4 regions of the Shewanella sediminis HAW-EB3 genome follow, and region 1 is predicted to be linked to each of the others. Evidence: riboswitches for the same ligand, from Rfam matches in the RefSeq annotation. Region 1 holds a riboswitch; each other region holds the start of a gene.
What was found. A riboswitch is a leader RNA that binds a small molecule or an ion and turns the genes downstream of it on or off. The one in region 1 is predicted to bind cobalamin.
Positions count from the first base shown of each region.

Region 2: it holds a riboswitch for cobalamin, as region 1 does, so the genes downstream of both, SSED_RS10900 (DUF4198 domain-containing protein) here and SSED_RS19530 (ABC transporter ATP-binding protein) in region 1, are expected to answer to the same signal.
Region 3: it holds a riboswitch for cobalamin, as region 1 does, so the genes downstream of both, SSED_RS11315 (TonB-dependent receptor domain-containing protein) here and SSED_RS19530 (ABC transporter ATP-binding protein) in region 1, are expected to answer to the same signal.
Region 4: it holds a riboswitch for cobalamin, as region 1 does, so the genes downstream of both, SSED_RS10840 (cobalt-precorrin-5B (C(1))-methyltransferase) here and SSED_RS19530 (ABC transporter ATP-binding protein) in region 1, are expected to answer to the same signal.

Region 1 is NC_009831.1:4,542,841-4,546,039, forward strand. Features, by position in the region: gene SSED_RS19525 (FecCD family ABC transporter permease) at 1-978, opposite strand, end outside; gene SSED_RS19530 (ABC transporter ATP-binding protein) at 968-1,858, opposite strand; cobalamin riboswitch at 2,213-2,435, opposite strand; gene SSED_RS19535 (histidine phosphatase family protein) at 3,061-3,199, opposite strand, start outside.
Region 2 is NC_009831.1:2,532,799-2,535,997, forward strand. Features, by position in the region: gene SSED_RS10895 (LuxR C-terminal-related transcriptional regulator) at 148-885, shown strand; cobalamin riboswitch at 1,095-1,274, shown strand; gene SSED_RS10900 (DUF4198 domain-containing protein) at 1,372-2,142, shown strand; gene cbiM (cobalt transporter CbiM) at 2,152-2,757, shown strand; gene SSED_RS10910 (NikL family nickel/cobalt ECF transporter subunit) at 2,750-3,199, shown strand, end outside.
Region 3 is NC_009831.1:2,616,909-2,620,107, forward strand. Features, by position in the region: gene SSED_RS11315 (TonB-dependent receptor domain-containing protein) at 1-1,774, opposite strand, end outside; cobalamin riboswitch at 1,942-2,112, opposite strand; gene SSED_RS11320 (efflux RND transporter permease subunit) at 2,545-3,199, opposite strand, start outside.
Region 4 is NC_009831.1:2,519,469-2,522,667, reverse strand. Features, by position in the region: gene SSED_RS10845 (precorrin-8X methylmutase) at 1-193, opposite strand, end outside; gene SSED_RS10840 (cobalt-precorrin-5B (C(1))-methyltransferase) at 193-1,308, opposite strand; cobalamin riboswitch at 1,470-1,643, opposite strand; gene yegS (lipid kinase YegS) at 1,908-2,849, shown strand.

The DNA.
Region 1 (3,199 bases):
CGGGAATCGTCCCGGAAAGAGCATGCGTACCGTATGGGGGATCATTAAGCCCACAAAGCCGATACCACCACAGTTAGCGACTAAGATGGCCGTAATGAGGGAGCAGAGCAGTAACATCTGCAGTCGCAACCGACTGACATTGATGCCTAAGGTATGGGCTGTTTCATCACCGGCCCGCATCGCCATTATCTGACGCTTAAACAACAAGATGATCCCGGTAGCAGCACAGACAACGACGGCCGGAAATAACAAACCCTCCCAACTCGCTTTTGCGAAGCTTCCAAGACTCCAAAACAGCACAGACGCGGCCGCCTGAGGACTGGAAAAATAGAGCAGCAAACTGGTTAACGCGCCGAACATGAATGAGATCGCCACACCGGAAAGCAACATGCGTTCAATCTGACTACTCATATTGCGTCCGCATAAGCTCAACACCATGAGCACCGACACCCCGGCCCCGAGGAACGCACCCAGTGGCAGACTTATCCAACTAAGCAGCTCGAACAGCCCTGAGCCGGTAAAAAGCCCTGAACCAGCAGATAGCCCTGAGGCTGCCCCCACGCTTGAGCCTGTGAAAAACGTAATGACCATCACGGCACCAAATGAGGCGCCCGATGAGATGCCGAACAGATATGGATCGGCCAGCGGATTACGCGTCACCGTTTGCAACACACTACCCGCAACAGAGAGCCCGGCTCCGGCAATAAAGGCCAACAAAATGCGGGGGAATCTCAACTCCATAACGATACGCTCGGCGATGCCTGACACCTCTGTCATACCAAAAATGGCCGTACCAAAGGTGTTATGTAATACAACATTAATCACATCACTGAATGAGATATTGGCGGCGCCAAAGCTGGCTGCGGCCAGCAGGGTTATCAGACTCAATAGCGACAATCCCGGCACCACCCATTTATGGCCGATATCGACTCGTCCTTTGGTAGAAGTCGAGGCTGAATTAATCGGGCTAGTCTTCATCTTGTTTATGCCTTTCCGTGCTGTTCCAGTGACTCATACCTGCACTCATGTTCTCATCATGCGCGTTCTTATCATTAGCGTTGTCGCCATGAGAGTAGCCATAGAAATAGCTGATCTGAGGGTTACCATGCTGAGGGTGAGGCTGCGTACTGCAACACACACCGAATACCTCGCTGATACGCGCCTCGGTGAGCACAGACTTAGGCGTCCCATGAGCGACAGAGCGGCCATCATCGAGGAGTAACAGCTGATCGCACATGGCACTGGCTAAATTCAGATCATGAATAGAGGTGATCACCGAGATCCCAATCTCACGAAGCAACTCCATGACCTGGATCTGATAACGAATATCTAAATGGTTAGTGGGTTCATCCAAGATAAGCAGCTTAGGCTGTTGTACTATCGCTCTGGCGATCAGCGCCCGCTGCTTTTCGCCGCCGGAGAGGTGCTCATAGACTTGGCCGGCCTTATGGGTTAGCCCCACTTTTTCTAACGCATCCGCAACGAGTCTTCTATCCGCAGAGGTCGTGAGATCGAACGGCCCCTTGTGAGGAGTTAATCCGATAGCAACCAGTTGTTCAGTGGTTAACTCAAAGTGATGGGGAGTGTCTTGCAGTACCACCGCAACTTGTCTGGCAAACTCTTTTGCAGAGAAGTGAGAAGTATTTTGCCCAAATAGGCTAATCGTTCCGTTATCCGGCTTAATATAACGATATAGACACCGCAGCAGGCTGGATTTCCCCGCACCGTTTGGCCCTATGATGCCTAACATCTCACCCTTGGCTAATGAAAAGCTTATATCGGATAGAATCGCCCGGTCATCGGCATGCCACCTAAGGTCGCTGACCGCTAACGCACACGCCTTGTTAACGCTATGCATTTCATCGCGATGCTCTTTATCACCACTGTTTTTATCCCCACTCATGTTATCAAGAGTAGAGGTTTTTTTACGCCATGATTTCAAGCCGATAACCTCACCGCCAACAACATTGACTGAAATGTCTTATATGATTTAGCTAACTCAAATGAATTAGCCGGTTTTGCCGGTTTATATGAAAAAACAGGAGAGGAGTGGAATACACGACGCGAAGCATACCGCATAAACTCAAGGCATGACGGTATTGCACGAGCTGGCTTTCGTGAATTAATAGAGCAGGACAAAGCGGTGAATAAACCAGCAAAAAAGCTAAAAAAAGATAGCATGACACTTCCCCTCGAGTTACCCGCTCAAGTTCTTTAGCGACAAAATTAGGCAGGTATCCTGACTCATGGTTTGAAGAAGTTTCTAGGACTTAGAACCTAGAACCTAGAACCTCTCGGCTTCTTCAAAACACTCACAGTTGCGGGCACAGTCCGGGCTTATGCTTTCGATTCACTAAAGCTCCCGGTTCCCTTTTAAGTTTGAGTTACCCCCATCTTTCGACAGTGGCTCTCAACACCTGATTTTGCGATCCTCTCCACCCACTTAACAGCCAATGTTTAAAGCTTATGTTCCAAGCTCATGTTTCAAGAGCAGGCTTAAGAGTGAAGAGTGTCTGAGAGCGGTTATTATGCCGCTTTTATGAATTAAGGCAAAGCCCGACGCCTGACAGAGGTGAAAAATCATGGTTCTCAATTTTATACCAATCAGTATAAAGATGTGATCGCTCAGCGAGAGTTTAGCGTTTCTGAGGCAAGGCAACGAGTGAAGAGCATAGTTATTCTACGTTTAAGCTCGTTAACACAGCATCAGATGCGCTAAAACTCGCCTTTTAGGAGCTTTTTGGGCTGCCTACTTCTTCGTTGAATAACTTCGAAAGGGAGCACCATTACATCAGTTATCCGCCTCGAATTAGTTTGCCCAAAATAGCTCTGAGTAGATCACTTTCTTATACTGATTGGTATTACTCTTGCACAAGAAAGGGGCACAGGAAAGGCTCGCCACTCTGATTAAGATGAATTCCGGTGCAGTTGAGGCAGATACGAGTGCGTCCCCAGTCTCCTAACCCGCGGTCATATCACGCCAGAACCTAGAACCTAGAACCTAGAACCTAGAACCTAGAACCTAGAACCTAGAACCTAGAACCTAGAACCTAGAACAGTTTACCCCCAGTGAAGCTGAGGAAAGTGTGTCCCTTGGGCCGTGGTATAGACAGTGATTTTCACTATCGCCGCGTAGGCCAGGCTCAGTTGAGTATAAAACCCCGCGACCCCGCTAACCCCCAATGCACTGGCCATCAGG
Region 2 (3,199 bases), 2.0 Mb from region 1:
ACGGTTAAGGCCGTTAAAACGGATCTATTCGAGCTTTCGACTATCTTGTGACAATAAATGGTTACTCTCGATATGTTTGGCAATCCCGCCTGGGGCATGAAGTTTTACATTATGTCTAATCTTCCGGGTATTTTAAGGAGATAACTCTTGAATAAACTTGATGATCATTGCCGGGAAGATATTGCCGACAGGTTAACGCTTTTTTGTCAGAAATATCACATATCAGATATCGCCTATTGTATCGATTTGGTTGACCATAAACCCCGATTTTCGCATTACAGCTCTAAAACCATTGTTCATCAAAAAGTCGCCGGCAGAAAACACATCTATGCAAGCTCCGCTAATGCGCTGAGTTACTGGCGCTGTTGGGGAAATCGTTGGATCGTAAAAGACAAAAATTTTGAACAAGTGTTAGAAAATGATTGTCACCTTTGGGAATATGATTGTGACATCAAGGGCAAGCCATCTCCGCTGATCGATATGATTAAGTTTGGCTACCAGCATAGATTGACCTTTACGGTCCCTTGTCCATTTTCACCTGAAATGATCGGGCGCTTTTCACTGTTACTCGACAGCGACATGATAAAGGATGAATTACTGAACAACCACTCGAGTCTGGTGGAGGAGTTGGAATACCTGCATATGAAAATCGCGAGTGTTCATGGAAGAGAGATCAACCCTCTGGTTGATTTTAATATCGTGAAACCCGTATCCAGAAATATCCTTTCACTACTCTCAAATGGATATAGCAGAGCCGAAATTGCCGAATCATGCCATCTTACCGAGCGTGGCATCGACTATCATATCGATGTGTTAAAAGAGACTCTCGCGGCAAGAAATATGGCCCACCTGATAAAACTGGCTAATACCAGCTATCTTATCTGAATGACCTTCCATACTGTTAAAGTCTGAATAAGGCTAACAGTTCGTTCCGGGATCAGATGATAGTACTTATCCCTTTACCAGTGATACAGCTCTCACTTTATACTTGGCGCAAAATTTACTGTGAAAACTCACAGTGAAGGAGAAATGCATCTGCCATAAAATGATCCCATTGAGGAGCCGTAAGGCTTATACCATTGTCAGATAACTGTTTTTACTCTTTGAAAGAGGGCTATCTGGTGAACTTGGTATTGGGGGAACCGGATGAAATTTTCGGACTGTACCCGCAACTGTAACTGAGGAGCAAACCGCATAACCACTGGCTCAGGCTGGGAAGGTGTGGTGAGCGATGATCCAGAAGTCAGGAAACCCACCTTAATGTCAACACTGGAATCTGGGCGGGAGCACTCAGTCGGCAGCTAACATTCAATCGATGAATGTTCAGGTTAGATTTCAGATTTTTTTAGATTAACGTTATGGTTATCATTGATGAAATCAACCTTGTCCTTAAGCTTCATTCTTATCAGTATTTACCTCTATTCGTGTAATGTATCAGCACATTTCCTGGCTTTGTTCCCGGAAAAACAGGTGATTGATGCAGGAGACTCGCGTCAGCTTCACTTTCCCATTCATTTTACTCACCCATCGACCCTAGGACCCACCATGTCGATAGCACGTCCGGTATCGACGGGTTATATGGTTAATGAGACTCGTGTGGATCTCTCCGAACGCCTCAAAGCCATTACCTATGGGGGGGAAACGAGTTGGCAATTAAATATGAAGCTTCAGAGGCCAGGAACATACACCTTCTTTACCAATCAGTCGCCCTATCTGGATAAGACTGAAGGGGTGGTGATCACCCTATTCGCCAAAGTTATTGTCGATGCATTTGCGGCGCTGGGCGAGTGGCAGCATAGGTTAGGCACACCGGTTGAGATCATTCCCCTGACGCGTCCGTTTGCATTGTGGACCAATAGTGTATTCACGGGGCGGGTATTGACTGAAGGTCGACCGGCAGCAAATGTCTCGGTTGAAGTGGAATATTACAATGACTCCGGCGTGACATTACCTTCCGATGCATGGGCATCGATAGAGGTTCGTACCAATGCCGCAGGAGAGTTTTCCGTCTCCTTACCTCGTGAAGGCTGGTGGGGGATTGCAGCTCTTGTATCCGATGAAGAGCCATTTACGCTGGAAGGTAAACAATATCAGCACGAGCAGGCAGGCGTCATTTGGTTGCAAGTTCGGGATATGAAATAAGGAAACAAGATGCATATAGCTGACGGAGTATTAGCAACGCCGGTATTAGTGGCCGGAATCGCCATGACCTTAGCCGGAACGACACTGGGGTTAAAAAAACTCGATGATGACAAAATTCCTTTTGCGGCCGTACTCTCGGCTTGCTTCTTTGTCGCATCACTTATTCATTTGCCCCTTGGGCCTTCGAGTGTGCACTTGATATTCAATGGGTTAATCGGACTGTTATTAGGCTGGCTGGCTTTTCCTGTCATGCTGATCGCCCTGATACTGCAGGCGATGTTTTTCGGTTTTGGAGGCATTGTCGTACTTGGGGTTAATTGCCTGAATATCGCCTTGCCGGCGGTAATGGTTGGTGCTCTGTTAAGGCCAATGAGACATCATATCCCTGCTCAGTTACTGGGTTTTTTGGCCGGTAGTGGGGCGGTATTATTAACCGGCATTATGGTGTCGTCATCTCTTTATCTCTCTGGAGAGGCATTTAGTAAAACGGCAAACGTCGTATTTTGGGGCAATCTTCCACTGTCTTTACTGGAAGGCGTGATATCCGGTTTTATTATCGTACTCATTAATCAGGTTAAGCCTGAAATTCTCAAGGGAGTCCACTCCAATGTATAAACATATTTGCTTAACTTTTATCCTCTCTTGCTGTCTGGTTAATACGGCGCAGGCGCATCGTACTAAGGTCTTTGCCTGGGTGGATGGCACAAACGTCGTCGGGGAAGTCTACTTCGGTGGGGGGGATCGGGCCAAGGGATCAAAGGTTGAATTATTGGTGGGCGAACAGCTTGTGGAGAGCACAAATGCAGACGAACAGGGCGAATTCAGATTCGAAAGACCTCAGCCCGGCGATTATCAACTCAAAGCTAATGCCGGACAGGGTCATGTCGCGACTTTCGTCATTAGCGCGGATGAGTTTCTAGGTTTAAGTGGGTCTGCGGCCGGAACTATTGAGACGCAAGAGGTGGAGCTGGAAGATGAGGCAGGGTATAAGAATCGTGAAACTTGTACTGCGTTAGATGAAGCCGCATTAGTTAAAGTCATTCAGCCGCTTCGTAAT
Region 3 (3,199 bases), 1.9 Mb from region 1:
CATCGAGCAGGTTATTGGCCTTCAACCTGAGTTGCCATGCTTCGGCAAGCTTATAACCGATACTCATGTCGACCTGATGGTAGGCATCCAGGAAGTCAGTCACGCCGTCATAGTCATAATCGCCGGCGTTACGCTCGCCCTGATAGTGATAGTTAACCAGCAGATCGAACTCAGACCAGGTATAGCTGAGCGCATAATCAAACTCATGTTCGCTTCGGCCCACTAACTGTTCGTCACTTTCCCCATCTACCGCGTCGATGTAGCTGTAACCCAGCTGATGTTCAATATCCCAGGTGCTGTAGTTAAGGGAGAGTTCTACTCCGGTTATCTCGGCATCTTCAATATTGTCCGGTTTCCAGATATCGTAGCCATAATCATCTTTCTCACCTGTAGGGGCCCACTGGATCAGGTTATCAATCTTGTTTTGGTAGATACTCAAGTAACCACGCAGGTAATCGCCGGTATAGCTGATGGTGAGATCCAGATTTTCGGATGTCTCAGATACCAGCTCCGGATTACCTGAATCTGGCCAATAGAGGTCATTGAAACTTGGGGCCTTGAAGCCTGTTCCTGAACTGGCAGTAACACGCCATTGGTCATTGAATTGATAGGCCAGACTCGCGTTATATGAGGTTTCGCTATCGATATTTTCAACATCGTCGTAGCGAATAACTCCTTCCATCAAGAGTTTGCCAATTTGGTAGCGTGCCAGGCCATAGATGCCAAGTAGATCGCGCTCGTCGACGGCATAGTCACCCTCGATAGATTCCTTCGACCAGTCGACGCCGCCAATGAAGGTCAGGTCATCGTTTGCCGTGTATCGGTTACTCCAGTTGAGCTGATCACGGGTCGTTTCATATAAATTGACGCCTAAACTCGGGTCTTCTGCGCGAAAGTTCTCATTCTTATCCCGTGATTGACCAAGGGCCAACTTGCTGGTTAACTTCTCTGTTTGATATTGCGCCGCGATGTTCACCAGGTAGTTATCGTAGTCGGCCTCATTAACACCGGGCCCGTAATAACCCATATTGTCATACTCGTAGTTACCGCTCTCCAGTTGACCTGCCCAGGTAAGCTGCCATTGCTGATTAAGGTTTTGCAGGCCGTTAACGCTCACGCCCAAACGGTCGTAACCGTCATTGTCATCTTCTGCATCGTTTTTAATATCGTATCCATCGCTCTTTTCACGATTGATGCTGATGCTGGTATGGCCGTCACCGTGGCTTACGCCCGCACCGGCACTGGCGCGCATATAGTCATCACTGCCATATTCGGCAGAGGCATACCATTCACCGCCCTCTAATTTACGGGTGAAAATCTGAATAACACCACCGATGGCGTCGCTGCCCCAAACAGCGGCTCTTGGGCCTTTAACGACTTCGATACGTTCAATATTTTCAGGGGTGAGGGCGTTGAAACTCACAGCGCCCAGGGTTGCCGAGCCGATACGAACACCGTCTACGAGAACCAATACATGATCGGTGTTTGTTCCACGCATGCTAATGGAAGCGGATTGTCCGGCGCCGCCATTGCGGGTCACACTGACGCCAGGTAAGGTTTCTAACATATCAACCACAGACTTAGGGTTGAGTCTGGCTATCTCCTCTCTCTCGATGGTATTGATAACGGTGAGTTGCTGATCCGCAGTGTTGTCAAATCTGTCACCCGTTACCGTAATAATATCATCTACGGGATTGGCTGGTGCTGTAGCGGCGGCTGAAAATGTCTGGCATATCGCGATAGTTAGTACTGAGAGTCGCAGTTTAAAACTCATGGTTAACCTTTATTTATTTGAGTTTGAAATTTGCGGGAAAATGCGTCATGGTTAAGCCTTTTTTTAAAGACTCATCCTTATGACGAATAGATAATAAAGGTGTGAAATATTAAGTTTTGGGAAAACCCAGACACCTGCATCGTCTACTTGCTCAAGAAACCCGCTTGAGTCAATAGTTCTTCTGGGTCGGTTTCCTGGCTCACAGCATCTAGAAACATTCCTTCCCGGTTTTACCAGTGGTAATAATGTTTCGCTCTGTTTACAGTTGCAGGTACAGCCGTGGGGTCTCACCACGTTCCCGATTAAGTTAAATTAACGCCCTTAAGTCGATGCGAATATAGCGATAATGACATAGCTTGAACATGGCGAAGATCACACACAAAGTTTAAAATGAAAAAGACTGTTACTTCTTACAGTCTTTTTTATTAAGGTTTGCCGTATAGTGTTTAATAGGATAAATTTAACTCAAACATCAATAGGTTGCATCTTTTCGAGTTTCTCTTAACCGTCGACATTTCTCTTACTAAGTCGAAAGCGGCTTTTAGTTTTAGTCTGAGCTTTGGTCTGAGTTCATGTGGTCGAAAGGTTGGATTTTCTTTAACTCCTGTTCTGGCTATATAATGAACAGTATATTGTGACCGGGTATACTAATTGTTTTACTATTTGTTTTACCCTTCATAAAAAATGCCGCTCTGATGTAGAGCGGCATTTTTGTATTGAGCCATTAATCTTTTGCCGATGTCGGCTAGAACAATCTTATTTAAGCTACTCTATTTGATTAGCTCTGGCTCCATTCCATGATCTGCTTCATGGTGGGCTCGTGATTTACTGCCAAACAGTTTCTTAATGTCCTCGATAGCAAGATAGAGACATGGGATCAGCATCAATGTAACCACCGTCGCAAACAGCACGCCGAAGGCGAGTGAGGTTGCCATCGGGATCACCATCTTGGCCTGCATACTGGTCTCAGTCATGATTGGCATCAAACCGATGAAGGTGGTCAGAGAGGTCAGCATGATGGCTCTGAATCGTCGACACCCCGCTTCCAGCACCGCTATTTTCATCGCTATGCCGGACTCTCTGGACTTGTTGATGTAATCGACCATCACCAGAGAGTCATTCACCACCACACCCGCCGCAGCAATAATACCGAACAGCGACAGGGCACTGAGATCGATGTCCATAATCATATGACCGAGTACTGAGCCAATCACACCAAATGGGATCACGGCCATGATCATAAGAGGTTGTGAATAAGATTTTAGCGGTATTGCCAGTAAGCTATAGATGATCAGCAAGGATATGATGAAGTCACGTAACTGAGTCTTAGCGCTGTCCATCTGCTCTTGAATATTGCCCGAGACTTCACTCTTCACTCTCGGGTATTTCTTCAATAGCTGAGGCATAAAGTTGTCGCGGATATCC
Region 4 (3,199 bases), 2.0 Mb from region 1:
CGTCAGCACTGAATTGAAACAGCTTGGCGAACTCGAAGTCTCCACTGGTATGAATGGCGCGCCGCACCACAGACCATTGCTGAGAGGTAAATTGATGACCGCTGTAGTGGTCGGCGATCTCGGCATCGATGATCGAGAATGAACTGGCTTCGATATCTCTGCCCTTCGTGGTTATCTGCTTCATAGGGTCCATCAGTAGTCTCCGTGTGTAGCCTGAGCTAATGTCGCGCCGTCAAAATCTATAAGACGTACAGATACGGCTAATTTTTTATGGGCATAATTGAAACTGTGAATTGCGGCTTGCTGACAGATGTCTGTCAGGAAAGCTTGTCTGAACTCTTGGTGCTCGACGATGGACAGAAGCTGGCGCCCTGTACGAGCCTGCGTTACCGACCGTAATAAAGATGAGTCATCACAATGCGTAGTCAGTAAACCGCCCAGCCTTTCAAAATCGACCTGCCTGCCCGTGACGTGGGTCATCATGGTTCCGCAGGCTAATTTACAAAGCTTGCCAATCATCACCACTAACTCGACGCGGTTCATGGCATATTTGGCACTGGCACGCAGTCCCACGCCGATAAAATCACCCGCCTGGATAAATGATGTTTGCGGCAGTTCTGAGTGAATAATCATCGCCTGCTTCTCGGTGCGACTTCCTGTCGTTAACACCATATGTCTCAGGTTCTGATTGGCTGCAACTTGAACTCCCTGTCGCACCGAGGCGGCGTAGGCAGAGGTCGAATAGGGATGAACCGTGCCTCGGGTACCCAAAATCGAAATACCACCTTTCAAGCCCAGCCTCTCACCTATTGTCTGTTTCGCGAGCGCTTCTCCACCGGGTACACTTATGGTGACGTCGGCCCCACTGAAGCCGTGATGAATAAGTAAGGGAATCAGGTGTGATTCGATCATCTGCCGTGGGATTGGGTTGATGGCAGGCTCTCCGACACCGAGTTCCAGGCCCGCTAAGGTGATGGTTGCAACCCCAGGCCCTGCAATGAAACGCACGCCGGGTCTATGGCTGACACAGACTCTGGCAATAATTTCTGCACCATGGGTACAATCGGGATCGTCGCCGGCATCTTTGACCACGCCGGCTGTGGCAAAGTCCTTCCCCGCCTGGTGATGCAATAACCTGAATTTAGCCCGCTCACCAATAGGTAACAGGATAGAAACCTCGGCAGCTGAAGTGGGATCGAATAATCGCGTTAAGGCTCCCAACGCTGCAGCAGTTGCGCAGGCGCCGGTGGTATAGCCCTTTCGAAGCTCACTGCCATGCTGACTACGACGAATTTTAGTTACCGTCACACCATGACTCCACCGATGGGATCGGCAGCAATATTAAGATTTAAAGTGTTAAGGTTTGAAATGTTCCACATCTTAATTTGTCCCAAAGGATAAAAGATGCTGAAAACCAGGTAGGTAAAAACACGAATGAATTCACAAAACCGAGAGCGCCCGCCCAGTTTTACAGCTGCAATATCAAGGCGGGTATCCTGACTCCTGGATCTATGCTTGCTGCGCCTTCCCGACTACCGTCAGTGGCTTTGCAGCTAGCTCCTCAGTTACAGTTGCGGGTACAGTCCGGAATTTACATCCGGTTCCCCTTTAAGCCGTGCGGCTCCCTGATAATGTTAAAATTTTATAATGAAACTGATCTGAGCTTCACTGTGACTTTTCACAGTAAAATCAGCAGAGGGAGTAAAGTGGGATCTTGCTCTAATTAATTGCAGCATCGATGAGTACGCTTATCAACCAAGTTATTCGATAGCAGCAAAGATAATCATCCAATAAACATAAGCTTATTAACAATTAAAGCATTTATCAGTTCAGAAGTAGTTCGCGACTGTAAAATCCCTTCGCTTGTAGTAGGCTTTAATACACCAGTTAAAAGTGATGAAACCACTATGAAAATGTTGATCTTGAACGGTAAGAAAGCCGGCCTTGCAGAGATCCGCCAATCTGTTTATCAGTTACGTTCACTGGGACACGATCTCTTAGTGCGCTGTACCTGGGAAGAGGGTGATGTCGCCAGGTTCGTCGATGAAGCGATAAACCTGAATGTGACTCGTATCATTGCCGGAGGCGGTGACGGTACGGTCAATGAGTTAGCCGATACACTCGCTAAACGTTCCAGGCGATTCGACAACGCCAACTCAGAGGACGTTCTACTTCCAGAAATAGCGATACTGCCTCTGGGGACCGCCAATGATTTTGCTACGGCGTGCGGGATCCCAACTCAAATTGATGCGGCACTGGAACTGGCTGTTAATGGCACGGCTCAGAGTATCGATCTGGCTATGGCCAACGGCAGGTATTTCATCAACGTCGCCTCGGCAGGCTTTGGTGCACAGATAACTGTTGAAACCCCTGTCGAGTTAAAAAACTTGTTAGGCGGACAAGCCTATTTCATCTCAGGTTTACTCCAGGCAATGAAGTTCACCCCTTACGAGGGAAAAGTCACCGCCAGGGGAGTGGATGGAAACTTGCTCTCTGTGCAGGGAGCAGGCTTGATGGGAGCGATTTGTAACGGTCGTATGGCCGGCGGCGGGCAGCAGCTAGCCCCTCATGCCTATCTCAATGATGGTCTGCTGGATGTATTACTGCTTGAGCACTTCCCGCCAACCGCGCTGAAACAGGTTGTCGATGAGTTATTGGACCCGACCCTGGATGGTGAGTATGTACAACGTTTTCAGGCAACGGAAGTGGAGATACAATCGACACAGCCTCTTCCCGTCAATCTGGACGGTGAACCTACCAGTGATATAAAACACAAATTTTCTATTCTGCCGGCGGCGATAAAGCTTGTCTTACCCGATGACACTCCAATCTTAATGACAAGCGTATAGTAATGCCAGGCCGTTAAGCTTAGCCCAGAGTTAGATAACTCGATGACTAATACACCCGGTACGCCCGGCGCCTGCCAAAGATAATGATTGTCTTGATGGCAATTATTATTTGCGGCCCACAGGCGCAACCGGACTGACACATTTGTAAAATCATTTTATTTCACACAAGAGTCATTAAGATGTCACTCAGTGACAGATCTTAACTCTAAGACCCCCCGCAAAATATAGGGCTCAGCCTTGATCTCGGCTATCAATTTATTTCAACACCCTGAATATTTGCGATTATACAGACCCGGTATGAGGGCTAGGCGATTCGGCGGCACTTAACGCGGCACATGAGTGTAAACAGT